Regions from separate parts of the Sutcliffiella sp. FSL R7-0096 genome, predicted to be linked through region 3. Evidence: predicted binding sites of a transcription regulator. Region 3 holds the regulator's gene; each other region holds the start of a gene.
The links. Region 3 encodes Rex, which represses fermentation and respiration genes when NADH is low (regulators of the CRP and FNR family bind a similar motif). Its sites were predicted from a motif close to TTGTGAAATATTTCACAA; they were not measured.

Region 1: the regulator Rex is predicted to act here: its motif matches at 6,253-6,270, upstream of MKY77_RS11905 (cytochrome ubiquinol oxidase subunit I).
Region 2: the regulator Rex is predicted to act here: its motif matches at 7,434-7,451, upstream of MKY77_RS05785 (DoxX family membrane protein).

What each region holds. Positions count from the first base shown of each region.
Region 1 covers NZ_CP152003.1:2,340,431-2,350,635, forward strand. Annotated here, with positions in the region: gene MKY77_RS11870 (DUF6509 family protein) at 1-199, opposite strand, end outside; partial or broken gene MKY77_RS11875 (DEAD/DEAH box helicase) at 334-1,452, opposite strand; gene MKY77_RS11880 (response regulator transcription factor) at 1,569-2,168, opposite strand; gene MKY77_RS11885 (sensor histidine kinase) at 2,165-3,301, opposite strand; gene MKY77_RS11890 (hypothetical protein) at 3,708-4,193, opposite strand; gene MKY77_RS11895 (tetratricopeptide repeat protein) at 4,749-5,720, opposite strand; gene MKY77_RS11900 (hypothetical protein) at 5,772-5,969, opposite strand; gene MKY77_RS11905 (cytochrome ubiquinol oxidase subunit I) at 6,341-7,672, shown strand; gene MKY77_RS11910 (cytochrome d ubiquinol oxidase subunit II) at 7,685-8,698, shown strand; gene MKY77_RS11915 (tripartite tricarboxylate transporter permease) at 8,891-10,205, opposite strand, start outside.
Region 2 covers NZ_CP152003.1:1,137,428-1,147,632, reverse strand. Annotated here, with positions in the region: gene MKY77_RS05840 (small, acid-soluble spore protein K) at 52-216, shown strand; gene MKY77_RS05835 (YpzG family protein) at 255-425, shown strand; gene MKY77_RS05830 (YfhH family protein) at 448-792, opposite strand; gene MKY77_RS05825 (SDR family oxidoreductase) at 880-1,539, shown strand; gene recX (recombination regulator RecX) at 1,909-2,703, opposite strand; gene MKY77_RS05815 (TIGR01777 family oxidoreductase) at 2,811-3,722, shown strand; gene MKY77_RS05810 (amidohydrolase) at 3,748-4,875, shown strand; gene MKY77_RS05805 (GNAT family protein) at 5,110-5,673, shown strand; gene MKY77_RS05800 (YfhE family protein) at 5,777-5,899, shown strand; gene MKY77_RS05795 (YfhD family protein) at 6,292-6,489, shown strand; gene MKY77_RS05790 (hypothetical protein) at 6,548-6,736, opposite strand; gene MKY77_RS05785 (DoxX family membrane protein) at 6,879-7,409, opposite strand; gene MKY77_RS05780 (gluconokinase) at 7,945-9,453, shown strand; gene nhaC (Na+/H+ antiporter NhaC) at 9,514-10,205, opposite strand, start outside.
Region 3 covers NZ_CP152003.1:418,773-428,977, reverse strand. Annotated here, with positions in the region: gene nikA (nickel ABC transporter substrate-binding protein) at 1-584, opposite strand, end outside; gene groL (chaperonin GroEL) at 1,039-2,670, opposite strand; gene groES (co-chaperone GroES) at 2,908-3,195, opposite strand; gene MKY77_RS02390 (type II CAAX endopeptidase family protein) at 3,494-4,240, shown strand; gene MKY77_RS02385 (YdiK family protein) at 4,283-4,489, shown strand; gene MKY77_RS02380 (hypothetical protein) at 4,594-4,902, opposite strand; gene tatC (twin-arginine translocase subunit TatC) at 4,985-5,743, opposite strand; gene MKY77_RS02370 (twin-arginine translocase TatA/TatE family subunit) at 5,761-5,943, opposite strand; gene MKY77_RS02365 (redox-sensing transcriptional repressor Rex) at 5,987-6,625, opposite strand; gene MKY77_RS02360 (ABC-F family ATP-binding cassette domain-containing protein) at 6,944-8,884, shown strand; gene MKY77_RS02355 (hypothetical protein) at 8,903-9,091, shown strand; gene MKY77_RS02350 (DUF4052 family protein) at 9,120-9,821, opposite strand; gene MKY77_RS02345 (ABC transporter ATP-binding protein) at 9,814-10,205, opposite strand, start outside.

The DNA of each region.
Region 1 (10,205 bases), 1.9 Mb from region 3:
TCTCTTCGTAGAACTGGTATTGTGCAATTCTGGACCCTGACTCATCCACAGCGTAAATCACCTTTAAATAGACTCCTTGCTCGGTATATAATTCATCTTCTTCATCAATATTTAGTTCCAGGAAAAATTCGTATCTATCTCCCTCAATGATTCCTGTAGGGTCTTTTAGCTTTTCCGCTTCATGTCCTTTAATGTTCATGTTTTATGTCTTCCTTTCTATCTCTTGAAATTCTTATTGGGAAACTCTTTTTTACGTGCTTTTTCTTTTCGCGCTTTGAGAATGTTTTTTTGGCGCTCTTCCTCATAATCGTCACGATCTGGAATACTGACACCCTTAAATACTATCTTTTCTATAGGCGTGCCTATCCCTTTTTCTATCATATGAAGAAAATCCACATCTCTTGGAGCATAAAGTGTATAAGCTTCTCCAGTTCCTGACGCACGTCCAGTACGCCCGGTACGATGGATATAAGTTTCTAAATCCTGGGGGATATCATAATTATAAACATGTGTAACGCCTTCTACATCAAGGCCACGGGCAGCCACATCTGTGGCGACCAGGTATTGTAGCTTGGCTTCTCTGAACCATTTCATCGCTCTGTTTCGTTTGGATTGAGGAATGTCACCGTGCAATGCTTCACATTCCACTCCTTGTTGTTTGAGGACTTCCGTTAGTTTTTGTACCCTCGCCTTCGTCCGGCAGAAGATAATAGCTAGATAAGGATTTTGCTCTTTGATCAAGTGGATCATTGTACCCTCTTTACGGCGGTCAGTCGTTTCAACAGCATAATGGTTTATTGTATCTACTGTCACTTGCTTTTCTTTTATTTCAATATATTTTGGTTCCTTCATATATTTCTTCGCGAGTGCGTGTATTTGATCCGGTATGGTGGCGGAGAACAGCATTGTCTGACGGGAAGAAAACGTTTCTGCTGTAATGGTGTCAATATCGGGAAGAAATCCCATCAATAGCATCTGATCGGCTTCATCAATAACAAGCATGGAGATGGTGGAAAGATCTATGGTTCCTCTTCTCACATGATCCAATAATCGACCTGGTGTTGCCACGACGATATGTTGTGCACCTTTCAGCTTTTTTAGTTGTGATTCTACATCTTGACCACCGTAAACGGCGAGAACATTCAGGTCATCTATGTTTTCCTTCAGTTTTTTTATTTCTTTTGTAATTTGATGGGCCAGCTCCCGTGTCGGTGTCAGGATCAATGCCTGTGTGTCGGGATTATTCACATCCACTTTTTCTAATACGGGCAATACAAAAGCTAGTGTCTTCCCTGTTCCTGTTTGTGCCTGGGCGATTACATCATGGCCTTGAAGCACTGAAGGGATGGTTTTTTCTTGGATCGGGGTTGGAGTATGTATTCCTAGGGATTTTAATGTATGATTTATCCCTTTACGCACTCCTAATTGTATAAAATCAGTCACTCTTATCACGTCTCTTTTCTGGTTTAAAGCTTGAAATAGCTCCAATTACTATACCATATTTTTAAAGCAAGCATACATAAAAACCGATCCACTAACAAGATCGGTTTTTACCATTCTATCCAATTTCATTTAAACCAACCCTTTTCCTTGGATTGGGTGATCGCTTCAATTCGGTTCTTTACTTCTAGTTTATCTAGTATGGTAGAGATGTAATTTCTAACTGTTCCGGATTTGATGCTCAGTTCATTGGCAATTTCTTGTGTATTCTTCCCATCAGCAACCAGTTCGAGTACCGCTTTCTCTCTCTCTGTAAGAGGATTTTCTTCACCGTAAAAATCATCCATCAGTTCAGGGGCATATATTCGCCTTCCCGACATGATGCTTCGTATCGAGTTAGCCAGTTCTTCACTTGGGCTGTCTTTCAATAAGTAACCAGTAACTCCCGCTTTTAATGCTCTTTGAAAATACCCTGTTCTAGCAAATGTAGTCAATATGATTATTTTACAACCCAGACCTTTTAGCTCTTCTGCTGCTTCCAACCCGGTTTTTTCAGGCATTTCTATATCCATGATACAAACGTCCGGCTTTAACTTATGAAAAAGTTCCACTGCTTCGTCTCCATTGCCTGCCATTCCGACAACTTCCATGTCATCTTCCAAATCCAGTAACGAACCTAAGGCACCTAACATCATCCGTTGGTCTTCTGCTATTACTATACGTATCATACATGCTCCTCCTGTTCCCTCTGATTGACCATTTTGGGCACCTTTATGATAATAGTTGTTCCCTTGTCACCCTCAATTTCCATCAAGCCATTTACGAATTCCAACCGTTCCTTCATTCCAAGAAGGCCGCTTCCTTTGACGATGTCGTTTTCCTCCATCATGCCGATTCCATCATCCTTAATGATAACCCTAATCTCATCACCAAGCTGTTCCAGTGAAATGTGACAGATGGATGCCTTACTATGTTTAACGACATTGGTGACGGCCTCTTTCAGGCACATGCTCAATATGTTTTCCAGAAATAAGGAGTTATTCTTTAATGGCAGATCATGCTCCAATTTAAGCTCTATTTCTGCAGCATCAAGTATCTGCCTTATTCTAATGAATTCCTCTTTCAACCGGATACCTCTCATCTGCGAAACCATCTGTCTCACTTCATTCAAAGCGGTCCTTGCTGTCTGTTGTACATCTTTTAGCTCTGACTTAGCTTGTTCAGGATTTTTGTTTAAAACCTTCCTTGCAAGATCGCTCTTCAGGCCAATTAATGAAAGTTTCTGACCAAGCGTATCGTGTAAATCTCTAGCAATCCGTTGTCTTTCCTCTTGAATGATCAGTTCCGAAATTCTTTTATTTGCCACATCTAGCTGTTCTTCCAGCTGGTCTTGCTTTCGCTTGTTATATAAATTGAACGGAAGTAATATTACTGCGATCCATATGATGACAACAAAAGGAATTTGCTGTAAAAACAATTCATCCCTCATAACAACATTTATATTGATTGCAACTGTGGTAGCTATTAAATGGATGATATATAAAACGATGAATGCTATTTTATTTTTAATCTTTCCATTGTAATAGGCAATGTAGAATGCGAAATAAATAAAATGAAACAAGATCGTCATAGTGATGGAGATCGCAATTAACAGGCAAGTCCATAAATAAACTGGCCACTTATTAGAGATGAAAGCAAATCTGTATGCAACAAAAAATAAAATCGTTAAAATAAAACCGATTATGACCTCCGTTGTAGAGGATGATTGAAATATAAAATAGAAAGGGAGAATACTAAAAACACTCCAGATATACGGAGAGATCCCTGACCCTTTTTGGAAAATAGAAAACCTTTTTCTCATATTGGACCCTCATTTTTCTAGGCTCTTTTCTCAAAGATTGTTGCTATTCTCTAGTAAAAAGTCGGTAATTGGACTTTTTATTGATTAGAAACTTTAAAAAACGCAGTAATTAATTTAGTATTGCAGGGAAAAGAGCCCGACAATGACGAATTATAACGGTGATTTTATTAAAACGTAAAAGTAACAAAGTTTACGAAAAGAGCCTTCTTCTTTGTTGTACAACTATTTTAACACACTTAAAAGGAAAGTTATGTAAGTTTTTAATGTTTTCATTATCCAAGTTATTTTACTTCATTTTCAAGCGGGAGACACAGTCATATGTGTCATGCCACAATGATGACAAATGTCATGGGAAACAAAAACGGGAATTCATCATGGAAGATAAAAACCCGTATCGTATCATTATTTAGTTTGGTGGATTCTTATCAAATCGTTTATTCATCAATATATTTAATGCTGCCATCCCATCACTTGGACAGCCGTTCAAATGGTTGATCGGAAACAAGGAGAAGAAGATAAAATAGAATGAGAAATAGGTAAATTGGTAGAAAAAAATGCTCGGCTGGAGAACTCCATTTAGAATAAGTGTGTTCAAGATAAAAATGGACAAGATGTTAAAAATGGATCCTCCCAGGTAGACGAGTATTTTTTCTGGCTTTGTGGCTTTTTTACCTAGTGAAATATATTCACACCATCCATCATAGAAATATAACTTCCTGATACGGATGGAACCTATATTGAATAGAACGTTTCCAGTACCGATATGGACAATGACCTTGCCGCCAAAAATCTTTGCAAAGAAGTAATGACCCATTTCATGGATAATGGTCACCATAGGCAGCACCAGAAAAAAAGAAAAGAAAAATTTCCATAAATCATTGAAGCCGAACAATAGAAGCACGTCCTTTAACGAAGTAATAGAACTAAATAGTCCTACCATACCCGTTTTTCAAAAATCAAACTAAAAAATGAGAAAAAAGTTGAAACTAAGCCAATCTCCCCATTTCCCTCCAATAAAAAAACCAGATCTATGAAGATCCGGGCAGACTGTTGACAAACTATATACTAGTTAGGTTATCTGTTGGAAGAGTTGATTTTCGTTACAGGAGCTTCGCTTTCCGCGGGCAGTCCGGAAGCCTCCTCGGCTACGCCCTGCGGGGTCTCAAGATTGTCGCTATCCCCCCGCAGGAGTCTTCGCCTATTGCTCCAATCAACAGCTGGAAACCATAAAAAAGATAAGTTTTTGGGTTTTTCAATGGCCTTAGCTACGCCCTGCGGAGTATTCCATGTCCTTTCTTCCCCCAGGACAAGGAATACTTCGACAGCAATTTATTTTCGAGGAGTCTTCGCTCCTTCCACTGCAATCAACTTAAGATTTTCATTATTTTAAGCTTTGTCTACACACTAACCGGATCTAAGTAGATCCGGTTTGGTGCCGAGGTTTTGGTCAATAGGCCATTTTGGATTTGATATTTTGTAGACAGCTGTTGTAAAAGTCGCTTGCTAATTTGAATTGGTCATTTTGGTAATAATACTTCGCCAACATCTCGGTGTATTTATTTGCATACCTTTCGTTGCCTGCACTTTTGAAGTAAGGGAGCACTTCATTTAAGATGTAATCTTCTATCTTGTCGCTCTTATCCAAAAGATAAAGGTGGGTGGTAAAATGTAGGATGTATTCTTTCAGGTTGATTCTCTCAGCTAAAGAAAGGCCCTGCTCTGCCCACTCCTTAGAAATTTCTTTTTGGTTCAAGAAATAGTACTCTTCTACTAGGCCAAGAATTGAAAATACACTTCTCTCTTCTTCCTTCTTTAATTTCAATGATTCTAAGTAATAAAATATAGCCTCTTCAGATTGTTGCAAATAGGATTTAATTTCCCCAAGATTATTTAATGCCATCGATTCTAGATATCTATCTTGTATGCTTTCCCCAATATTCTTGGCAGACAGATAGTGTTTTTCTGCGAGTTCAAAACGCTTGGAATAGATGTAGTTAATCCCTAAAATCACATGGCATTCTGCTGACCTTTTATTATGATATAGACCTTGGTAAATAGCCAGGGCCTCTTCAGCATAATAGATGGATTCAAACGAATCGCTTGTTTTAAGCTTGGTCAATGCAATCTGGTAATACAATTCTGCTTTATCTTCTTCTGAAATGAATGGGAGCTTGTTGGATAAATTAAGGGCATGTTCAAGTGCAAGTGTGGATTGTAGAAAATTATCAGTCCTATAATAAAAGATTCCTAATGTTTTAAAATGAATATATTCTATAGAGGGGTTCAAACTTGTAGATAATACATCAATCTGTTTGTATGTAGGCTCATAAAGCTTCTTATCATTAATCAACATGAAATATTTCAATTTAACCACAAGATAAAACAATAAGATCTCTTCGGGTAGGTTCTCCTTATCCATGCTGAATTGATCATTTAAATAGATATATTTCTCTTTTGCGCCTTTTTTATCTTATTTTACCGTACAATCATAAATGGAGTACAGCACCTCTTCGAGTGGAGACGTGATACTTCTAGTGTAATCTACTCTTGACCTTTGGTACAATTCACCGGTTAAATCAGCAGTGCCGACGATTCTATTATCTTTACTAGAATTCAGAGAAGATTTGTCCAGTGATAGACTCATCGTATGATTGTTTATATTACTCATCGCAAACTCCCTTTGTGTGAATTATAAGAATATTTTACCACCTTATTCAGCATATTTATACTACTTTCCATCAATTTCTATGTTTTTTCTTACATTTATATAATAAATAGTGTAATAGATGTCCAACTTTAGTCCATAAGTTTCCATGGGCATTTATGAGATTTCCATGTCACAATTTCGCCGAAACTTTGCCATAAAGATGTCATAAACAAATGCCATTACCCGGTTTTGCTTATTCCTTATAGGGAATATACTAGAAAGAGAGTTTGCTTCAAACTTAATATTGTGAAGTATTGAGCAAACTGTTGTATAATGTGAGAGGGCATAAATTAACGAACTATGTTGAATGTGTTTAAAAGGAGTGAGTATGGATGTTGGAATACGATCCGGTCTTATATAGTCGAATATTAACCGGTATTACATTGGCTGTTCATGTCATTTTCGCGACTATCGGTGTAGGGGTCCCCCTCATGATCTTATTAGCGGAATGGATGGGAATAAAGCGTAACGATGAACATTATCGCCTGCTTGCAAGACGCTGGGCCCGGGGGTTTGTGATAACCGTAGCAATCGGAGTTGTGACAGGAACCGCTATTGGTCTCCAATTGAGTTTGCTCTGGCCTAACTTCATGCAAATGGCTGGCCATGTCATAAGCTTACCTTTGTTTATGGAGACGTTTGCCTTCTTCTTTGAAGCTATCTTTCTAGGAATTTATCTTTACACATGGGATCGTTTTAAAAAGAAAATCTATCATTTATTTATTTTGATACCAGTAGCACTTGGAGCCACTGCTTCCGGATTTTTCATCACAACGGTTAATGGTTTCATGAATGCCCCTAGAGGATTTGATTTAGAAAATGGTGTATTGACAAACATTCGGCCATTAGAAGCGATGTTCAATCCAGCAACCCCAACAAAGGTTGCACATGTGTTATCATCCGCCTATTTGACGACCGCCTTCCTACTTGCTGCAATTGCAGCATTTGCACTACTTAGAGGAAAAGATCATGTTTATCATAAAAAAGCATTGCACTTAACCATGACAGCAGCGGCGGTATTCGCTATCTCCACAGCACTGATTGGAGACTTTTCAGGTAAGTATCTAGCAAAATATCAACCAGAAAAACTAGCTGCGGCAGAGTGGCATTTTGAAACTTCAACCGAAGCACCCCTAATATTAGGGGGGGTCCTGCAAGATGATAATAGTGTAAAATATGCTTTGGAAATTCCATATGCATTAAGTATATTAGCTCATGGCTCTCCCGATGCCGAGGTAATTGGTTTGGAAGAGTTCCCTGAAGAAGAACTTCCCCCCCTGATTGTGCATTATTTCTTTGACTTGATGGTGGGAATAGGAATGTTTCTAGCATTTGTTTCTATTCTGTATGCCTTATTTGCTAGGGTTAGGAAATGGAATGAGTGGAATAGGCCTTTGTTATGGGCCATTGTAGCTGGCGGACCATTGTCCCTCTTGGCTATTGAAATGGGATGGTTCTTCGCTGAACTAGGCAGGCAGCCATGGCTTCTTGTCGGTTATATGACAGTGGAGGAAGGCGCAACAACTTCTGAACATGTAGACCTGATGATTGTATTGTTTGTCCTTCTTTACATCGTCTTATGTACCACATGTGCGACCGTCCTAAGGAAAATGTTCAAAAATAACCCCGTGGAGAAAGAGCTCCGCGACAGGGGCATGGAGTAAGGAGGATGACGGATGAGCTATGAAGTGATTGGAATTACAGTATTGTGGACATTTCTTTATGGATACCTGATTGTTGCCTCCATCGATTTTGGAGCAGGCTTCTTCAGCTATTATTCTACAATCACGAAGAAGGATCACTTGATCAATAAAGTGATTGTCCGTTACCTCTCCCCTGTCTGGGAGGTAACAAATGTTTTTCTTGTATTCTTTTTTATTGGAATAGTAGGATTCTTCCCTTCTACCGCCTATTATTACGGAACGACCTTATTGGTTCCAGGTAGTATAGCCATTGTATTACTGGCCATTCGCGGATCTTATTACGCATTCCATCACTATGGGGAAAAAGGGAACATCTTTTATCAGGCTTTATATGGTGCAACTGGATTATTGATTCCTGCTTCCCTATCTGTTGTACTGACAATCTCTGAGGGAGGTTTTATCTACAAGTACGAAGATACAGTGTGGCTTGATTATGCAGCATTGTTCACCAGTTTCTATTCTTGGGCCGTCGTCATATTGGCAATAGTAAGTGTTCTTTACATCTCTGCTTATTTCCTTGCATACTACGCCAAAACAGCCCGAGATGAAAAAGCATTTGAGGTATTGAGGAAATATGCATTAAACTGGAGCCTTCCGACCATATTGGCCAGTGTTCTCGTATTCTTCGCTTTAAGCGATCATAATCCAGTACATTTTGATAAAATGTTGGAGCTTTCATGGATGTTCAGTCTTTCTTTCCTCTTTTTCCTTGGAGCAGTTTATCTAATGTGGAAAAAGATACATCTTGGTGTGGCATTCATTTTGGTCATGCTGCAGTTCGCAACGGCATTCTTCGGTTACGGGGCATCCCATATGCCGTACCTTCTATATCCGTACTTGACCATTTTTGATGGATTCACTAATGAAGCGATGGCAATAGCTTTAATTACCGCTTTCATTGCCGGGCTTTGCTTACTGATTCCTTCATTATATCTATTGATGCGTTTGTTCTTATTTGATAACAAATACGTCCAGGGAAAAAAATAAGGAGGTTCATTACATGGAAAACTTCTTGATTATGTATGCTTCTCCATTAATTGTCGTTACAGGTATTTTCCTTTTGTTCTTATGGGGAGCTAAGGGGAAGGAAAAATATAAATAAATAAAGAAACAAAACAGCCCTGCCGGTTATATGGCAGGGCTGTTTTTGCTTAAAATGAAATGTAAAAGACGCTACGTCTATACGTCCAAATTCTTATCCTCAGAAACCAGTGTCGGTTTCTTTTTAAGTAACGGAATGATTAGAGACAACAAAGCCACACCTATCAATGTAGCGGAGATAGGACTTTTTACAAAGACCAACCAGTCACCATTTGAGATGGTAAGGGATTGACGCATGGCCTGTTCCATCATGCCTCCAAGAATGAATGCGAGAATAAACGGGGCTGCAGGAAAGGAGAAGATCCTCATCAAAAATCCGGCTACTCCAAATAATAGCAATATATATAAATCAAAAGTATTGAAGCTTATCGCATAGACCCCGATAAGACTGAACATGATGACCAAGGAGATCAACAATGGCCTTGGAACCTTAAGCACCTTGGCTATATATGGGATAAGCGGGAGATTCAATACCAATAAAAACACATTTCCTATATACATACTCGCGATAATCCCCCAGAACACTTCAGGGTTATCTTGCACCAGTAATGGGCCTGGCTGTACACCTAAAACAAGGAAGGCACCAAGAAGGACAGCAGTTGTACCCGATCCAGGAATACCTAAACTAAGTAGGGGAACAAATGCCCCGCCAGTCGCCGCATTGTTTGCTGCTTCGGGTGCAGCAAGACCTTTTATAGAACCCTTCCCAAACTCTTCTGGCTTTTTCGCAATTCGCTTTTCTGTCACATAAGCAATAAAAGATGCGATGGTCGCACCTGCCCCAGGTAGAACACCAAGCAAAAATCCTAAAAACGATTGTCTCGTAACTGGTCCCTTCATTTCTTTGACATCTTCTCTGGATAGCTTCAGGCTTCCGATATTTCCACTCATTCCCCCTGTGCTGTCCTTACGGTTGAAGATCAATATACAAACTTCTGCCAGAGCGAATAGTCCAAGGGCGATCACAAGAAAGTCAATTCCTTCAAGGAGATTGACGTTCCCGAAAGTGAAGCGCTGTGTTCCTGTTTGGGCATCTATTCCGATCGTTACGGCCATGAAACCTAATACTGCAGAAATCATTGCTTTTATTGTGGACCCATCAGACAAACTTGAAATGGCTGTCAGTCCCATCAGCATCAAAGCAAAATACTCTACCGGCCCGAAAACGACAGCGACAGAAGCTAATAATGGGGTAAAAAGCATCAACAGAATAACACTAATGGTACCCCCGGTGAAGGAAGCGATGGCAGCAATGGCCAATGCTTTTCCTGCCTTCCCCTGCTGTGCCATAGGGTATCCATCAAACGCGGTGGCGACTGTACCCGATATTCCAGGTGCATTCAATAGAATGGAGGATGAAGAACCTCCAAATACTGCCCCATAATATACCCCA
Region 2 (10,205 bases), 720 kb from region 3:
CGTCCTATGCAAGACGGTCAGGGCACCTATTTTACCGAGGAGGCGAGTCGCATGAGGAACAAGGCGAGAAACTTTCCAAACCCCAATGACAATAAGTTCGAAGGGGAAGGTCGTGCAAAGTCCGAGTATGCTTCTAAACGTGCAAATGGTACCATCAATACTCACCCACAGGAGCGCATGAGAGCTTCTGGTGCCAGAGAAGAAGACACATTCTAAACTTTGCGCTTACAGCTAACTAATAGGAGGTTGTTATCATGGCAAAACAAAACCACAAGCCATCACGCAGTAATCCTTTTACGTTAAATGACCATCCATTTCCGCAGCCGAATGCTCACTCAAAACACTCGTTCCGCCAAGTAAACGGTGAAACGCAACAGGCACAAAATATCCAGATCTTAGAAGTGCAAACAAGAAAAAGATCTTAACTAAGAGAAAAGCAAAGAGGCCTCACGCCTCTTTGCTTTCTTCTTTCAATAACATGGAAATCGGTAACCCTTCTTCTTCCTTATTCACAGTATCCCCGCTCATTCTGTGTCCCCATGCGAAAACACCATTCATATACGTTATTTTAAAATGAACACCGGGATCGCTCTCGATTTCATAGACGGCTCCGGGCTTATAATCATCCGGATTCAACATATAAGCTTTGGCCATTGTAATCTTTCGTTCTAAAACGGCAAATTCATTTACAATCCCAAGTTGCTCGGCCTTGCGCGCCTTTTCTTTCAGTGTTGCGATTTCCTGATGTAGCTCATATGAAGTCATTTGGCTATAGCGCTTTTCCTGTTCCACTTGCGTTCCCCCTAAAAAATCTATATAAAGTAAGAATAGCACGATTATAAGATTACAAAAAGCTATTATGAAAAGTGAGTGATACAAATGCAAACAATACTGATTACAGGTGCTGGGACCGGCCTTGGTAAGGAACTAGCTTTAGCTTATGCCAAACAAGGACATACCATCATTTTGACAGGAAGAAGACTGGATCTACTTAAATCCGTTAAAGAAGAAATCCACTCTGCCAGAGGAAAAGCATTCGCTTACCAAATGGACATCAGTAATTTAAAAGATGTCAAACAAGCAGTAGGGCAAATCACCGCAGAACATTCCGTCGATTATCTTGTAAACAATGCAGGCGCTGGATGCTTTGGTCCGTTGACAGAATTGGATTATGAAGAAATAGAGACGGCCATTCAAACCAACGTACTGGGTACCATCTTTTTGACTAAAGAACTGGTCCCTCACTTATTGGAGAAGGAAAAACCGAAAATCATGAACATAATTTCAACTGCCGGACAAAAAGGAAAAGTAAATGAAAGTGTTTATGTAGCCAGCAAGTACGCTGTTCGCGGCTTTACGGAAAGCCTACAAAAGGAACTTAAGGGCAAGATACATGTAATCGCAACCTATATGGGTGGCATGGATACGCCATTCTGGAATGAGACAGATCACATAAAAGACAAATCAAGATTGAAATCTCCGCGAAAGGTGGCTGAAATTATAGTAAGCAAGGACGCAGAGCTTGAGATACAGGTATAAAGGTGACGGTAAGCACCGTTTGGATTTACAGCTCACAAAATGGTGCTTACAGAAAGCTCTTTACTCAAAGATTAAAAAGTCGGCACTTGGACTTTTTACTGCATAGAATCTCTATATAAGGCATGAACGCTTTTTTGTGTAGGGAGGAAAAGAGCACGACAGCACGGAATATAGCGGTTTGTTTATAAATGCCGAAAACATTCTCTGACAGAAAAACCTGACAAGCCGCAATTCTACCATTAAGCCTTCAAATTACACCTTTTAAGTGCAATCTTCTACATTTCCCAAACTTACTTCTACATTTCCCGAGTTCACTTCTACAACAATCCTTAAAACTTCTACCACTTCACCTTCCAAGCATGCTAAGCCTCACTCATTTTCCTCCAACCACCTGTCAATCATATCCATTGGAAACCCTTTACGATAAAGGGCTCCCTTCATTTTCATCTTATATTCATAATCATCCAAGCCGTTGTACTTTCGTTGATATTTCTCCGCGTGCTTGGACAATGCATCCCACTCTTCTGAAGTATCCTCCTCAAGTTCCGCTTCCTCGATGGCAATTTTTATGACAGAAAATGAATATCCCTTTCTCACCAAAGCCTGCTCTACTTTCTGGATCATTATCTTAAAAGAATCCTTCTTGTATTTTGGAGCATATTTCATCACAAGCTTGACTGCATGTTGAATCTCTTGTTCCGCACTATACTCGGTCTTGACTGTTTCTTCTATTATCCCTTTTTCCAAACCCTTCTCCAACAGCTCCTGTTTGATGGCACCCCGCCCCTTTAAGGTAGTGTTTACCTGTGTTCTAACATATGCAACGGCAAACTCCCTGTCGTTCAGATATCCCTGCTCCAAAAGCTTGACCACGATTTCTTTTATGACAAAGGGTTCATATTCTTTCTCTTTCAAATAGTCTTCGATTTCTTTTGCCGTCCTCATTCTGAAGGATAGATAGTGAACAGCCGTATTATAGGCTTTGTTGATCTGGTCACTATACAAAATTTCTTCAATCTCTAATTCGTCCAAATCCTTGCCTTTTACAAGCTGGAACTTCAATAAAGTCCCTTCATACACAGCAAATGCGTATTCCCCGTCCAAAAAAATATTGAAGCGCTCTTTATTCTTTTGTTGCACCGAAATTTTCGTAATTTTGCTCATTACCGCTTTCACTCCATTCCTTAGCACATTGCTTCGTATTAAATAAAGGATATTTAGGGAAAAGAACTAATATAAGTAGATAAGAATTCTCTTGAGAGGTGATATGGATGAAAATTGCCATTGCAGGCGGTACGGGGCTTGTCGGTCAAGCACTGACAGACCATTTAATTGATAAAGGACATACCATCTTTATTTTAACGCGAAACAGTTCGAATAAAAAGGAAAAGGATCATGTGACATATGTGGAGTGGCTGAAGGATTCCTCGAGCCCGGAGGAAACATTAGATGGGGTGGATGCCATCGTCAATCTGGCCGGTGAGTCCATTAATAGCGGACGTTGGACAGAAGAACAGAAACGAAAAATCATGGAAAGCCGCATCTCCTCCACCAAAGAAATGAACAGGATTATCGCTTCCATGCTAAGTAAACCGGAAGTACTGGTAAATGCCAGCGCCATCGGCTATTACGGGACATCCGAAACCGAGACGTTTACGGAAGCGGATACCACACCTGGATCTGATTTTCTGGCTTCCACGGTTTATGCATGGGAAAAGGAAGCCGAGCATGCACAATCGGAAGGCGTTCGCACGGTTTACACAAGATTTGGGATTGTCCTAGATAAAGAAGAAGGAGCGCTCCCAAGGATGATGTTGCCCTATAAGTTTTTTGTAGGCGGAAAGATCGGCTCTGGCGAACAATGGATGTCATGGGTGCATATTAAAGATGTTGTCGGCGCCATTGCATTCAGCATTGAAAATAAAAGCGTGGTAGGGCCTGTGAATGTTACCGCGCCTGCCCCTAAACAAATGAAGGATTTCGGCAAGACGCTTGGCAAGGTCATGGGCCGACCGCACTGGTTCCCGACTCCTGGATTTGCCCTCAAAACAGCTCTTGGCGAAATGAGTGTACTCGTCCTCGAGGGTCAACGGGTGCTTCCGAAAAAATTAGAGGAAAAAGGCTATAATTTCTTTTATTCCCATCTTGATGACGCTCTGTCCGACATATTACAATCAAAGTAATGACAGAAAACTAGGAGTCATCTCTATGGATATAGTGATGTTCAGAAATGCAACAGTCTACCCTATCACATCCGCACCAATCCATAACGCAGATGTGATGACGGAAAACGGAAAAATAAAGTCGGTTGGCAAAGGGTTAACGGTACCTGAAAATGGAAAAGTGATAGAGTGTCAGGGAAAATACCTCTTTCCAGGTTTCATCGATGTCCACACTCATCTCGGTCTATATGATGAAGGAACCGGCTGGGCCGGAAATGACGCCAATGAAACTGTGGAGCCACTTACTCCACATATCCGTGCACTTGACGGTGTACACCCTTTTGATCCTGGGTTTAAGGATGCAATCCAGTATGGGATCACGACCGTTCACATTATGCCCGGCAGTGCGAATGTTATTGGAGGAACCACCTCCGTAATCAAAACCCATGGTGTGAACATCTCCAAAATGATTATTCAAGAAACCGCTGGATTGAAGGTAGCTTTTGGGGAAAATCCGAAGCGGATTCATAGTCAAGGCAATAAGGATTCCATTACCCGTATGGGAATCATGGGCATGCTGCGCGAAGCCTTTTATCAGGCAAAATATTACGACAATCCCGAAAATCTCCGGGTAAAGCCTATTATAATGGCGCTTGAGCAGAAAATTCCAGTTCGGATCCACGCTCATAGGGCGGATGATATCATGTCTGCCATTCGTTTTGCAGAAGAATTCAATTTGCGGTTTACCATTGAGCATTGTACAGAAGGACATCTGATCGCAAACGAATTGCGAGGACGAGACATGAAAGTCTGCGTCGGTCCGACGATGACAAGGAGATCAAAAATCGAACTGAAAAACAAAAACTGGAAAACGTATCAGGCATTGTCGGAGGCTGGAGTCGAAGTTTCCATCACGACAGACCATCCATATACACCTGTTCAGTATTTGAATGTGTGTGCGGCTTTGGCAGTGCGCGAGGGCTTGGACGAACAAAAAGCACTAGAAGGGATTACGATTATTGCAGCAAAAAACCTTAATATTTCGGCCCGTGTCGGGAGCATTGAAACAGGGAAGGATGCCGACTTGGTACTATGGTCTCACCACCCCTTCCAATTCCTTGCAAAGCCAGTCATGACAATGGTTGACGGTGAAATAATTTACCAAAAAAATTAACAAAAAAGTTGTTTCTTTTTTAAATGAAATCGAGTATGATACGAAGGTAAACAAAAATTAAATCAACTAACAAATGTGTTTAAATGTTAGGGAAGGCAAATGGTGCGCCACCAGTCTAACTGGTTCTAGTGGGTTCGATTCCCACCCCGAAATTTTTTGTAATTTAAAAAATTTCGAGGGTGGGCCAGTCTTCACGTCAACGTGACAGTTCTGCCCTCAATTGGAGGGTTAGACATGCTCAAAAAACGTGATTTCCAAGAATCTCAAACTCTTTATGAGTTAATGGTGCACCCTGAAGTCTTCCCTTTTGTGCGTCATAAAGCGTATTCCTACGATGAGTTTCTTTTTCTTACAAAACAAACCATCGAAGCGGAAGAGCGCGGAGAATTGATTTCACGTACCATTCTTGATGAATGGGGCACTCCAATTGGAACAATCAATCTTTTCGACGTACAGGACGGAGCCGGCTTCCTAGGTACTTGGCTAGGCAAACCATACCATGGCAAAGGTTACAACCAGCCTGCCAAGGATCAATTCTTCGAGGAACTTTTCTATGAAATCGATATTCAATCCATCTTCATGCGCATCCGCAAGGTGAATGTCCGCTCCACAAGAGCGGCAGAAAAGTTACCTTATGTAGTCCTTGCGAACGAAACACGCAAAAGCCTGCTAGATGAAATTAACGCAGGTGAAGATATCTATAACCTATATGAAATCTCTCGAGATCAATATACACTATACAAACTGCGCACAGGTCACGAAGTACTGCATGAAGAGCATCATTTGAAAGAAGCATAATAACGTTGCGTCTGCCCTACATTGTGGAGCAGGCGCTTTTTAGTATATTTTCCCACATTTTAGCTAAGAATGGAGGTATGCATATAATAAGGAGGGATTCTTGATGAATGATAAAAAGCGTCGTGAAAAGACAAAGACAACGTTGAGCAAAACGCAGGAAGTTACCTATTCTCGCGAGTTTAAAATGGCAGATCGAGTTGGCGGATATACGGAGAGACGTAGATAGTACTGATTGGGAAAATGATTACCTTCATTGTTCATGATGAAGGTTTTTTATGGGGGCCGATATGAATGATTCGGGGGATTTGGTGGACGCGGCGGGATTCGCTGTGCTCGGGGGGATTTCGGACTGGGCAGGCTTGGGGAGACTAGGGTGCTTGGACGACTGGCTGACTTGAGGGTCTTGGAATTAATCGGGCGATAAATAATAATTACGGGCTAAACGCAAAAGACCTAACAGCTACCTATTTAGCCTCCTCCCAAATTTCCCATCCCCATCATCCCATCCAGCAACTACCTCACATCACAACCCCCGACACAGGTTAACCTATCCAAGAAGACATAAAGGAACCTATGCTTGTACCTTATGTCTATCGCATTTTCTTAGGAGGGTTTCGAATGGGACGTTCACGTGGACATCAATCTGGTGGTAAAAATAAAGCCTCACTTCCACAGGTACCTAAGAACATGAAAAAAGCTGCACAGGATGCAGAATTCGCGAACGAGCAGCATGCTGATAATGAAATCCTAGAAGCACAAGCTCGCGCATCAGCAGCTGGAATTAAACGGAATAGTAAGAAGGATAACTTTAAATAAGAAACGCAGAGGGGACAGGCAATGCAACCCACTTGGGCTGGCGTGAATGTCCCCTTAATCATGGACCCATTTGATGCGTATTATTAGGCGGTCCACCCTTCCTTTGTGTTTCATCTTTAATTCCTTCTATGCCCTCTTTGACCTTCTTATCACTCATGGATTTATACCGATCGGTTTTTCTATCCAATAGAAAGCCGAATAACAAGAATGATACAATAGTGATCAACACAATCCCCCAAAACAACATCGTATTCGCCTCCCTTTGTTATAGATATTCTGTAATCAACTCTTTCCTTTTAAACGCAAAAAAAGACGCGTTCATCTCACGCGTCTTTTTCTGTACAATACCTTACTTGTCGACACTTCCCACACTCAACTTGCTCTTATCCTTATTGCGCCGCCGCATGCCCATCGTTTATTGTTTTACCATCGTTGCCATGTGTATCCTTCATCTTTCGAGCGTTCCATCTATCTTTCATGAATCTGATGGCAAAGCGATCAAGTCCATAGAAAGTCGCCGCCGTACCTGCTGCAATCAGCAATATTGCTGCTGTATATAGTACTGGGTTGGTGCTTATTGTACCAGCCAACAGGAAGTTCAGGTTCATAAATGCTCCCGCCAATAATGCCGGTAATGTTGCCAAACCTAGTATGAGTGCAATACCTACCAACACTTCGCCCCATGGAATCAAGATGTTGATCAAACCGACATTTGGCAGTGCCACATTCTCAAGGAATCCAGCGTACCAGCCTTGTACTGCCGGATGCGCTCCTTCCGCTTTTGCGATCGCTCCATGTAAAAATCCTTCTGCATCAAAAGTTCCTATTTTAGGTAAGCCGGCCTTCAGCCATTGTACTCCCAACCAAATTCTTAATACTGTCCAAAGGATTGCCATTTTCGGTCCACGTAACCATTTCATGATCTTTTCCTCCTAGTGATTAGTTTGTGAAGTTTTTCACAATAAGCTGTAAAAAAAATTTAGCCGGCTAGCTGTTTATTACTTTAGAAAGTTTGTGAAGTTTTTCACTTACTTTCTATCTTTACTATACATTGTTTTCCGATCATCTACAATAGAGTTCACAAATTGTTCGCAATATTTTTTTATGTTAATAATAGTTGTCCATTACATTGTGGATAATGTGGTTAAATCCTCGATTTCCTGTTATATCAATATAAATTAAACATTTAATTGTGAATAACATTTTGTGGATAAGAATCCTACAACCTGTTGATAATGTGGATAAATGTGTGTATATCTTATATATCAAGGTTTAACGTTGTGGGCAACTCCAAAAATCTATGACTTTCGTATCAGAAAATACTGATAATTACATTACTTTGCACCTATATTGGAATAATTCTGACTTTTCCACAAAGTTATTTTACTGATTGATATTATTTCCACTCAACGATTAAACTAAAGATATACTCCTGAAAGTGATGTGTAGTAACTCATGAGCAAATATATTATTGGTCTGGATATCGGCACCTCCACCACTAAGTCCGTTATCTTCACTAGACAAGGGGAAGTGGTTTCAGAATATGAATGTGCCTATTCCACCTACCATCCCAAACTAGGCTACTCAGAACAGAATCCTTTAGAGATTGATAAGGCTGCACGTTTGGCTATCTCCACTGCCATCAGCCAAAAAAATATTGCCGCTACAGACATCTCTGGCCTTTGCATCTCATCTGCCATGCATAGTCTCATTTGTATCAACGAGCAAAACGAACCAATTTCGCCGATGATTATTTGGTCGGATGGAAGAAGCTATCCACAAGCAGCCATCATGAGAGATTCCTATGGTCGGGACATATATGAACAGACTGGTACTCCCATACACCCGATGTCCCCCTTTGTGAAGCTCGTCTGGATGAAGGAAAATCAGTACACACCTTACTATGAAGCGGCCCGTTTTGTTTCTATCAAGGAGTTTATTTTATACAAATGGTCCGGTACTTGGCAAGTGGATTATTCCATCGCCTCTGCAACAGGACTCTTTAACATCCATACATTACAATGGGAAGAAGACGCTCTGGCAATCGCGGGAATAAACGCATCACAGCTTTCTCGCATTGTTCCATGTACGAAGGAGGTTGGCCCATTAAATGCAGAAGTGGCAAAAGAATTGCTTTTACATACTACCACTCCCCTAATAATCGGCTCAAGCGACGGCGTCCTTGCGAATATGGGAGTTGGGGCGATTGACGACGGGGAGACCGCATTGACCCTTGGATCGAGTGGTGCACTCCGCAGATTTACTAAGGAAAAGAAGACCGATTATGAACAGCGTACATTTCAATATGCATTCACAAAAGAGAGTCATATCATAGGTGGTGCTACCAATAATGGGGCTGTTCTGATGCACTGGCTTGCAAGGCAGTTCTCTTCCTTAACCAAGAAAGAGGCGATTGAAGTCGCTGATCTTGAAGCTTTGGCCGCCACATCAAGCGCAGGATCCAATGGATTATTTTTTCTTCCCTATCTGAACGGGGAGCGGGCTCCCAAGTGGAATGCCAAAGCAAAAGGGGGTTGGATGGGGCTCACTCTTTCCCATACAAGTGCAGATATGATTCGTAGCGTCATGGAAAGTGTCATCTTCAATATGTATGAGATTCATGAGGCACTCCATGAAAAGGCCGGACCAACGAAAAAACTGATAATCAGCGGCAGTTATGCGAAATCTCCTCTATGGGTGCAAATGACTGCAGATATTTTCAAAAAAAACGTCACCGTTCCTGATAGCCAGCAAGCTACTGCCTGGGGAGCAGCTTGGCTTGGACTGTACGCGCTAGGGGAGGTTGACTCCATAGAAGCGATCAAGCAGTATATTCCTATCAAACACGAGGTGCTGCCAATTGTAAGGAATGTAGAAAGATATGAAGAATACTACCACATCTACCGGGAGCTTTATAATAAAAATAAACCCTTGTTCGCCGAGATGGATAGGTTGCAATACTAAATAGACGTATAGAAAAAGCGTGCAATGGTTATCAACCAACCCTGCACGCTTTTATCATTATTATCCTTCCACACGCTCTCTCTTCCTGATACTGATCCCTGTAAACCCATAGAACAAGCTCAACAGCGGACTGATCAAACAGAACAGTGCGAATGGCAGGTAATCCAATACAGGCACACCAAGCACCCCTGCCATGAACACACCACTGACACCATACGGAATCAATGGATTGATGACCGTTCCTGCGTCCTCCAACACCCTGGAAAGGTTTTTAGAGGAAATGCCCTGCTTCTCATATTCCTTTTCAAAACCCTGTCCCGTCAGAATTATCGACATGTACTGTTCACCCACTGTAACATTCACACCTATGGCGGTAGCCACTGTCGCAAGTATCAGCTTCCCTGTTGAAGAGACGAATCTCTGTATCATTACTAGTATCCGGTCCATCACTCGCAGTTGCTGAATCAAACCACCCATGCTTAGTGTCAATAAGACCAAGGAAACCGACCACATCATTTTTTGAATGCCACCTTGGGATAGAATGCTGTCCATCGCTTCATCTCCAGTGGCTCCTGTGTAGCCGTTTTGCATAACATCCATCAGCTGGGCAATGCTGATTCCCGGTTGCAGGATAAACGCCATCGCCGAACCTGTAATGATCCCCACCATCATGACAAAGATTGCCGGTACGCGTTTCAATGCCACTCCGAACATGACAACGGCAGGTAACAAAGCCCAGATACTCACAAGAC
Region 3 (10,205 bases):
GGTTGTACTATACCTTTCGATGTGTCACCGTCTTCAGGAAAGCCTGCTTCTCCAAGGAATCGCACCGGGCGAACAACCGCTAATTCTTGAATAGTAGGGTAATAGGATTCTTTTAATGTAAATTTAAACGTATGTTCATCTATGACCTCTGTTTTATCAATTAACGAAATAAATCTTAACCAACTATGTCTTTCTCTGTGGTCTAAAATAGTATCAAAGTTCTTTTTCACAATCTCAGCATTGAAATTTGAGCCATCAGAAAATTTCACATCTTGACGTAAATTGAACACATACTCTTTTCCATCTTCAGAAATCTTCCAGGACTCTGCTAATTGTGGTTTTAACTCTCCTCCATCTTGGTAACTAACTAAAGTTTCAAAAATCATAGATTGAGCGAACAATTGAGATGGATTGTATACATGTGGATTCATTTCTCCTACATCTCTAGGCCAAGCAAAAGTAATCATATTGCTATTTTCACTTGGAGCATCTGAATTTTCACTCGTACAACCAAGTAAAATCATGGATAAAGTTAGAATCATTACAGAAATTTTTAAAAATCTTTTAGGTATTCGTTTTTTCATTAAACTTGCTCCCCTTTAGTTGAAAGTGATAACCATTATCAATGGTAATGTGGGTACATCTATTTGTCAATTTAATTTCATATTTTTCAGCAAAGAATCAAGTCTATTGATATTTTAATAATCAAGTATAGGGATGTGGTAAAAATTCAAGTGAGCTCTATCTCCTAATGTTTGAGCTTCAATAGATATAAAAATGATTATATCCCTCCATAAATACTCATTATATTTTATCGTTTCATTTGAAATAGATTTTATCTTGTTCGCAGTCATTGCTACTACGTATTACAAGAGTTCTGTAAGCGTGTACCTGAGAGAATGTGGTGAACATATAACACAAAAAAGCTTCTCAAAAGTTGGATCAACTTTTGAGAAGCCTCATTCATGTTTACCTTATGTTAGCATTTTGTTAGCAAATCACTTCAAAACCCTTATATATCAAGGGATTGAGCGGTCATTACATCATTCCGCCCATTCCACCCATGCCGCCCATGTCAGGCATGCCGCCGCCAGCGTTTTCTTCTGGGATGTCTGCTACTACTGCTTCGGTAGTTAGGAACATTGCAGATACGCTTGCTGCGTTTTGTAGTGCATAGCGGGTTACTTTTGTTGGGTCAACGATACCAGCTTCAAGCATGTTTACCCATGCGCCTGTTGCTGCGTTGAATCCGATGCCGATTTCTTCTTTTTTCAGGCGTTCTACGATGACAGATCCTTCTAGACCAGCGTTGTGCGCGATTTGGCGTACAGGCTCTTCGATTGCGCGAAGAACGATTTTAATACCAGTTGCTTCGTCGCCTTCTGCTTGGATTGCCGCTACTTTGTTGTAGATGTTTACAAGAGCAGTACCACCACCGGCTACGATTCCTTCTTCAACTGCAGCACGTGTGGAGTTTAGAGCATCTTCAATGCGAAGTTTGCGCTCTTTTAGTTCTGTTTCTGTCGCCGCTCCAACTTTGATTACAGCTACTCCACCAGCGATTTTAGCTAGGCGCTCTTGTAATTTTTCACGGTCGAATTCAGAAGTTGTATCTTCTAATTGTGCACGGATTTGGCCAACGCGAGCTTGGATCTCTTCTGTGTTGCCGTGTCCGTTTACAACAGTCGTGTTTTCTTTTGTTACAACGATTTTGTCAGCGCGTCCTAATTGGCTGATGTTCGCAGTTTTTAGGTCAAGACCTAGTTCTTCTGTGATCACTTCTCCGCCAGTTAGTACTGCGATGTCTTGAAGCATTGCTTTACGACGGTCACCGAATCCAGGAGCTTTAACCGCTACTGCATTGAATGTTCCACGTAATTTGTTCACTACTAATGTAGCCAACGCTTCGCCTTCTACGTCTTCTGCAATCAGTAACAACGGCTTACCTTGTTGTACTACTTGCTCAAGAACTGGAAGAATTTCTTGTATGTTCGTGATTTTCTTATCTGTGATTAACACATAAGGGTTTTCAAGAACAGCTTCCATTTTGTCGGAGTCTGTTACCATGTATGGAGATGCATATCCACGGTCGAATTGCATACCTTCTACTACTTCAAGCTCTGTAGTGAAGCCTTTGGACTCTTCAAGAGTGATAACGCCGTCGTTACCAACGCGCTCCATTGCTTCTGCAATCAATTGACCTACTTCTTCGTCTGCTGCAGAGATTGCTGCAACTTGAGCGATGGAAGCTTTGCCTTCGATTGGTTTAGAGATTGTTTTTAATTCTTCGATTGCAACCGCAACCGCTTTTTCGATTCCTTTACGAATCCCCATTGGGTTTGCACCAGCTGTAACGTTCTTTAATCCTTCGCGGATCATTGCTTGCGCAAGAACTGTTGCAGTTGTTGTACCGTCACCAGCAACGTCGTTTGTTTTGCTTGCAACTTCAGCTACAAGTTTCGCACCCATGTTTTCGAATGCGTCTTCTAGTTCGATTTCTTTTGCGATGGTTACACCGTCATTTGTGATTAGTGGAGAACCGAATTTCTTTTCAAGTACTACGTTACGTCCTTTTGGTCCTAATGTTACTTTCACTGCATCAGCTAGTTTGTCTACACCGCGAAGCATGGAGCGGCGGGCTTCTTCACTGAACTTAATTTCTTTTGCCATGATAGATAGACCTCCTCGTATAGTTGAAATTTATTTTGGTTACTGGTGGGTTGATTTTTGCTGCAGGTGTTCGCGTTCCGCGGGGAGTGTGCTTGAGCCTCCTCGCTGCGCTGTGGGGTCTCAAGCTACCGCTACCTCCCGCCGGAGTCTCACACCTTCCGCTGCAATCAACCAGTTTGAAATTTTATAAGGGAATGCGGTGACTTTGCCTCAAGCCTTGCCGCTTTGATGATTGAATTATTTGCTTACTACTGCTAGTACGTCTGTTTCTTTTAGGATTAGAAGTTCTTTTCCTTCGAATTTCACTTCAGTTCCTGCGTATTTGGAGAAGATTACGCTGTCGCCAGCTGCTACTTCTAGTGCTACGCGCTCGCCGCTTTCTAGTACGCGACCAGATCCTACTGCTACTACTTTACCTTCTTGAGGTTTTTCTTTCGCAGAGTCCGGTAATACGATACCACTTGCCGTTTTTTCTTCTGATTGAACAAGCTCAATTACAATGCGATCACCTAATGGCTTTAACATGAAAACAACCTCCTTGGTTTCATATGTAATGTTTTATTATTTATTAGCACTCTTATCACTTGAGTGCTAACACAATTATTATAATAATGAATCTGCTTCTGTTTTGCAAGTATCTTTATCTAAATTTTTTTCGACTTGGAACCCTTTTCATTCTCTACATGTGTCGGGTGGTTTAAACGTGTCGAATAAAGATTCTTTTCGTAAAATCAGCGCATTCAGGGAAACCTTATCGTTATAAGGACATATAGATTATATGGTACAATACGAAAAGTGAATAATGGTTTAAGAGGAGCTTATTATGACGAAAAAATATTGGTTAGTCATTATTACATATGTCCTGATGCAGCTTTCCGGATTGCTTGGGTACCCTCTCTTGATCGCACTCGGCGTCGGGGAAGGAATGGAGCGTGCCAGCAGGGAAGCTTATCTGATTGGTGTATGGGCGTTTATCAGTTTTACAATCGGATTGGCCATCGTTACCTGGATACTCCGTAATGAATGGACCAAGGGCGACTTCCGAGGCGAAACGGCCTCCATCCCCAAAACCGTTCTTTGGTCGGCTGTCGGTTTCCCACTAGCACTGATTGGGCAGGCAGTCGCTGCACAGATTCAGCTGCAGGTTTTCGGCATTCAGCCGGGATCTGAGAATACACAGGAAATCATGGGATTTGTCACGGCATTCCCGGTCATGATTTTCGCGGTGGCTGTGGCTGGGCCTATCTTAGAGGAAATCATTTTCCGGAAGATCATTTTTGGTGCCATCTATAAGAAATTTAATTTTGCGATTGCACTGACAGTTAGTTCGCTACTTTTTGCCGTGGTCCATCAAGATTTCAAGCATCTGCTCATATATTTTGTAATGGGAGGCATTTTCGCTTTCCTTTATGTAAAAACAAATCGCATCATCGTTCCGATCATCGCCCACGTTGCCATGAACTCGTTTGTGGTCATCGTGCAATATGTGTTCCGTGATCGCATTGAAGAAATGATGCGTCAAATGGAAGAGATGCAACAAAACGTATCCAACTTCATTTCGTTCTTTTAAACAGCTCTCCGCTAGAGTTGAACTTACCTGGAGGATTTGCACATGAAAATAACACCGTTACGAATGGTCTTCTTCTATGCGATTATGGGCAGTTTGTTTTTATATCTGGCTATCGTCTCTGTGAAGGATACCATCTGGCACTGGCACACGATCCTGTTGATGCTCATTGCCACGTTTGACTTTGGCGTTGCCATCCGGTCCTATTTCCTACATCAAAAGATAAAAGAAATGCAACAGAAGAAAAAGTGAGAACAGGCTCGTACCTATTGGGGGTGCGGGTCTTTTTTTGGGTCTTACTAGAAGTGGTTTTGGGTAATTAGGTGTTAGGTTTTACTAAAAGTGGGTTTGGGTAATTATGGGGGTTCTTTAGAGGGACCGACCGCGTAATGAAATGTGGCTGATTTCGTGAGAAAAGCATGGGAAAATACTCGTTTTAGCGCGCCTTCAAAAGCGTTCGGACATTTTGTTGGCTCGTTCGGACATTTTCTTCGTTCATTAGCAGGGTGTTTGGACAATTGGAGGGCATGTTCGGTCAACTTTTCGATACCTTTGGACACCCCGAAATTTGGTTCGGACATTTCCTTGAAATCTTTGGACAACTTTCCGAAAACTTCGGACAAGATTGTAAAATCTTTGGACAAGAACGTAAAATCTTCGGACATTTCATCTCTTGACTACCTGCCACCTTCCCTACCACCAAAACAAAACAGGCTCGTACCCCTCAATAAGGTACGAGCCTGTCCTCTAATTATCCATCTTCTCTTCCTGCTCCATCAACGCTTCCGCTTTCTTTGCTTTTCGATAAGCAATGCGGGAAATCACAATGCTGATCTCATACAAGATGAAGAGCGGGACCGTTACCATCAGATGCGACAAGAGCTCTGGCGGTGTGATCAAGGCACCGACAACAAGTAGCCCGAAGTAGGCGTACTTGCGGATCTTCACCATAAAGTCCGGGGTGATGATCCCAAGTCTTGTTAAGAACATCACAATAACCGGCATTTGAAACAGGATGCCGAATGGGATGGTCAGCTGGAAGAGGAACTGAAAGTATTCATTTATTCCGATAACCTGATTGATCTCGAGGCGTTCTGCCAGCCTATTCATGAAATCCACAACAAATGGAAACAGGATGTAATAGGAGAAAGCCAGACCGCTTAGAAATAAGATAATCGAGATTGGGATATAGCTTAACGTAACGCGGCGTTCCCTTTCATACAAGCCGGGGCTGATGAAGGCCCATAGCTGGTAGAGAATGACGGGGAACGTCAGGATAAATGCAATCAAAAAGGCGAATTGCATGAAAATCTTGATGGAATCTGTCATGCGAAAGGCGTTCATGACGAGGTCTTTCGCTTGATCTGTTTGCTGTAAATAGACAATGATCGGTTCGGCTAGGAAAAAGCCGCCGATTGCCGAAACGAAAAAGAAGGATGCTATGATGATGATTCTTTTTCGGAGCTCGCCTATATGGTCATACACCGACATTTCTCTATCTAGCATATATGTTCATCCTTACATTACTTCGTTTCTTCTTTTTTCTCTTTATCGTCGTCATCGGCCAATCCTTTTGTTGCGTTTTTGAATTCACGCAATGTGTTCCCTGCTGCTTTACCGAGTTGAGGTAACTTGCTTGGTCCGAAGATTAATAGTGCTACAAATACAATAAGTAAGAGGCTTCCCATTCCTAATCCACCTGGCATATTGTTTGCCACCTCCTTGAAATATACTCATTCTACTACTTTTTCACTCGCTTGGATAGTGCTTGAGAAAATATACCAATGACTGCAGTTCCACCGCCAAATCGATATGATGGATGCGAATCTCTTCCGGTACATTGATACGTGCCGGTGTAAAGTTCAGTATGCCCTTTACGCCCTTTTCTACTAGTCTATCCGCTATTGGCTGTGCTACCGGAGCCGGAACCGTCAAGATGGCTACCGTTACATTCTCAGGCATTTGTTCTTCAATATCGTCTAAATGATAAACAGGGACTCCCCCGATTTCCGAGCCGATCTTGGACTCGTCCACATCAAAGGCCATCACTATTTTCGTATTATTGTTTTTCATAAAATTATAATGTAGGAAGGCGGTTCCTAAATTACCTACACCTATTAGAGTAACATATGTCAATTCATCTTGGTCGAGCGTTTTCCTGAAAAAAGTTAACAAATATTGAACATTATATCCATATCCCTTTTTCCCCAGTGCACCGAAGTAGCTGAAGTCCCGGCGGATCGTCGCACTATCGACCTTGACCGCTTCACTCAGCTCTGCGGATGATACGCGTTGCTTGCCGGACGAGTGCAAGTTCTGGATGAAACGATAATACAGCGGCAGGCGCTTAGCTGTTGCTTGTGGAATTTTCAGTTGTTCGTTATTCATTGTACTCCCCCATTTGTCGAACCTGTTTGCTCCTCTATTCTACCACGGAACGAAAACGATTACATTTCTATGTCTATATTAAATATGAAGTCATTACAGTCACCTTCTGTTGATTGGAGTGCAAGGTGTGAGACCCCTACGGGAGGTTAGCGGTAGGTTGAGACCCCTGAAGCGTTGTGAGGAGGCTCAAGCAGCGCCCTTAGGATAAGCGAACACCTGGAACGGAAATCAACAGAAAGTAAACGAGAAATACCCAAAATCTTGATGTAAACCCCAAAGAAAGATACACTTAACCTAGAATTACTCGAGGTGAAGATGATGATTATTTTACAGGTAAATCAGTTGACCAAATATTTCGGCGCTGACCTTATTTTATCGAATATAAAACTAGAAGTACAATCGAAAGATCGTATTGCCCTTGTGGGGCGTAATGGGGCCGGTAAATCCACCCTATTAAAAATCATATCCAATCAGTTGTCCTTTGATTCAGGAGACTTGATTAAACCTAAAGGTGTGTCGATCGGCTATCTCGCACAGGACACCGGCTTACAGACTGAGCGCTCGATCTGGAACGAGATGCTGACAGTATTCTCCGGCCTTCGCGAACTCGAAACCCAGATGCGCACACTTGAGGCAAAAATGGGCGATCCCGCTTACTTTGAAGATGAAGTCGTTTATGCTCGCATCCTCAAAGAATACGACGAGGTCCAGGAAGCATTCAAGCAACAGGGCGGCTTTCAGTACGAAGCCGACATCCGCTCCGTCCTGCACGGCCTGCGATTTTCCGAATACGATTACGAAACGCCCATTGAAACGTTAAGCGGTGGACAACGGACCCGCCTGGCGCTGGCAAAATTACTTTTAACCAAGCCAGACCTCCTCATCCTCGATGAGCCGACCAACCATTTGGACATCGATACGCTATCGTGGCTGGAGAACTACCTTCAAGGCTACCCTGGTGCGTTGCTAATCGTTTCCCATGACCGCTATTTCTTGGACAAGGTCGTGAACATTGTGTATGAAATTTCGCGTAAGCAATCCGCTAAGTTCATTGGGAACTATAGTAAGTATCTAGAGCAGAAGGCTGAACAATATGAGCGCGAGATGAAAATGTTTGAAAAGCAGCAGGACGAGATCGCCAAGCTGCAAGATTTTGTGGCAAAGAACCTTGCGCGTGCTTCTACTACCAAGCGTGCCCAAAGCCGTCGTAAGCAGCTGGAGAAAATGGACGTGATGGACCGCCCGAAAGGCGATGAGAAATCTGCCTCCATTATGTTCGACATTGACCGCCAAAGCGGAAATGATGTCCTTAAAGCAAGAGATCTAGCGGTTTCCTATGATACGACTCCCGTCTTCCGTCATGTCGACTTTTCGATGAGCCGAGGCGACAGTGTCGCACTTGTTGGGCCTAACGGAATCGGGAAATCGACCTTACTTAAGACGCTTGTTGGGAAATTAAAGCCGCTTGAGGGAACTTTCTCCTTTGGAGCGAATGTGTCGATCAGCTACTACGATCAGCAACAGGCAGACCTTACCTCCAATAAGACGGTCTTAGCAGAACTTTGGGATGAATATCCTCAGAAGATGGAGAAGGAGATACGGACCGTTCTAGGAAACTTTTTATTTTCCGGTGATGACGTGCTGAAGCCTGTATCCACATTGAGCGGAGGCGAAAAGGCGCGGCTTGCCCTTTCCAAACTGATGATGGAACGATCCAATGTCCTGATCCTGGACGAGCCTACCAACCACTTGGACCTGGACAGCAAGGAAATCCTGGAGAATGCCCTTATCGATTATCCTGGAACCATCCTTTTTGTTTCCCATGACCGTTATTTCATCAACCGCTTGGCGACGAAAGTGTATGAGTTGAGTACGATTGGTGCGACAGAGTACCTCGGCGACTACGACTATTATGTGGAGAAAAAAGAAGAGGCGTTGGAGCTTGAGCGTTTAGAAGCAGAGGCTGGGAGTTCAAAAGGTTCTAAGGTCACTTCGGCCGTAGCTACTGAGGCGCCAGAAAAAATGAGTTACGAACAGGAAAAAGAAGCAAAGCGTCTCGAACGCCAGCGTAAACGCCGCGTTGAAGAGATCGAAAAAGAGATGGAAGAGCTGGAACAGAAAATCGAGCATAACGAAAGCGAACTCTGTCTGCCCGAGGTCTATCAGGATCATGAAAAAGTGCTCGAGCTGAACACCGCGAACGAAGCATTTCAGGAGAGGCTTCTTGCCTTGATGGAGGAATGGGAAGAGCTTGTCTAAGTTTGCTAGGGGGATTGGATGAATAAGACTTTTTCAGTCATTTTATTGCTTGTCATTATTATCAATACAATCAGATACTTGTACTATATCTTTACCGGCCCGGTTGAAGCTTACTTTTTCGTGATGCTGGCTATCAATTTTGCGGGACTAGGACTAGGAATTTATTATTTGTTTTTCCAGAAGAAACAGAAAAGAGGAAGGGGGTAAATCCCTTTCCTCTTTTTGTTAGCAATAACTACCTTGTTGCCCCAGGCACAGTGGACGCTTTTCTAAGCATGCCCCAGTTCGGCAGGTACGCCAATAAGGCAACTCCCACCAGCATCAGAAAATTAACCCCAAGCTTCCACCCTTCCATATTTACCAAAACATCTATAAGGAAGGACCTTGTATATGGCAGGATGATGATAATAGCCAACGCTGCCAATGTTCCAAAACCTCCAATGAGGCCAAATCGATAGAAGGTGGAGCCTAAAAGGAAGCCAAGTGATAATAATAGGAAACAGATGGTCAGATCAACTAGAAGTTGGTTATACCATGTGTTCGCAAGCGTCGTGGCCTGCACGGTGTGGTAGGTTAAAAATCGCCCACTTGTGCTGGCTTGCACCAGGCTATTGAAGATTCCTTGGACGAAGACGTGGACGATGGAAAACACCGCTGCCACCCCCGCGCAATAAATGAGGACGCTGAGCAAGTATTGCGTTCTCGTCGCACCAAACTTGATGCAGTAAGGGAACGTCTCTTTTGTCGTTAAAAAGCCCGTGATTCCGCAGAAAATATAGATGGCCATGCTGGTCGTCACAATCATTCGTGTATCAAACGAAAGCACAATGATGAACATGGCGGTCAGACTGAGAATCAGGATGGACCAGAACACCATGAACGAGTAGCGAATATCCACTGCTAAATAGTAAAGTACTGCTTTCATTTCGTTAAGCATGCTTTTGGCCTCCTTTCGACTCTTCTTCTGTCATATACACCATTAATTGTTGAATGGAGCTGCGATCTGCATCCAGGTTATGAGCAGCCGCTTCTTCCACTGTCAGCCTTTCGCCAAACAACGTTGCGGTCTTCCTTCCTGCAAGTACCGACTCATGCAATACTCGCTTGCCTTGAGCGAATTCATCTACCGCTTCCCTTTTTCCCGATACCGTTATGCTTGAGTCCATAAGTTCTTCTGTGGACTTGTGGAAAACCACTTCCCCGCTCCTCAATAAGATTACTTCTTCGAATAAGTTGCTCACTTCGTCGATCAGATGAGTGGATAAGATGATGGTTCGCGGATATTCCTCATATTCCTCTAACAGCACTTCATAGAACTTAA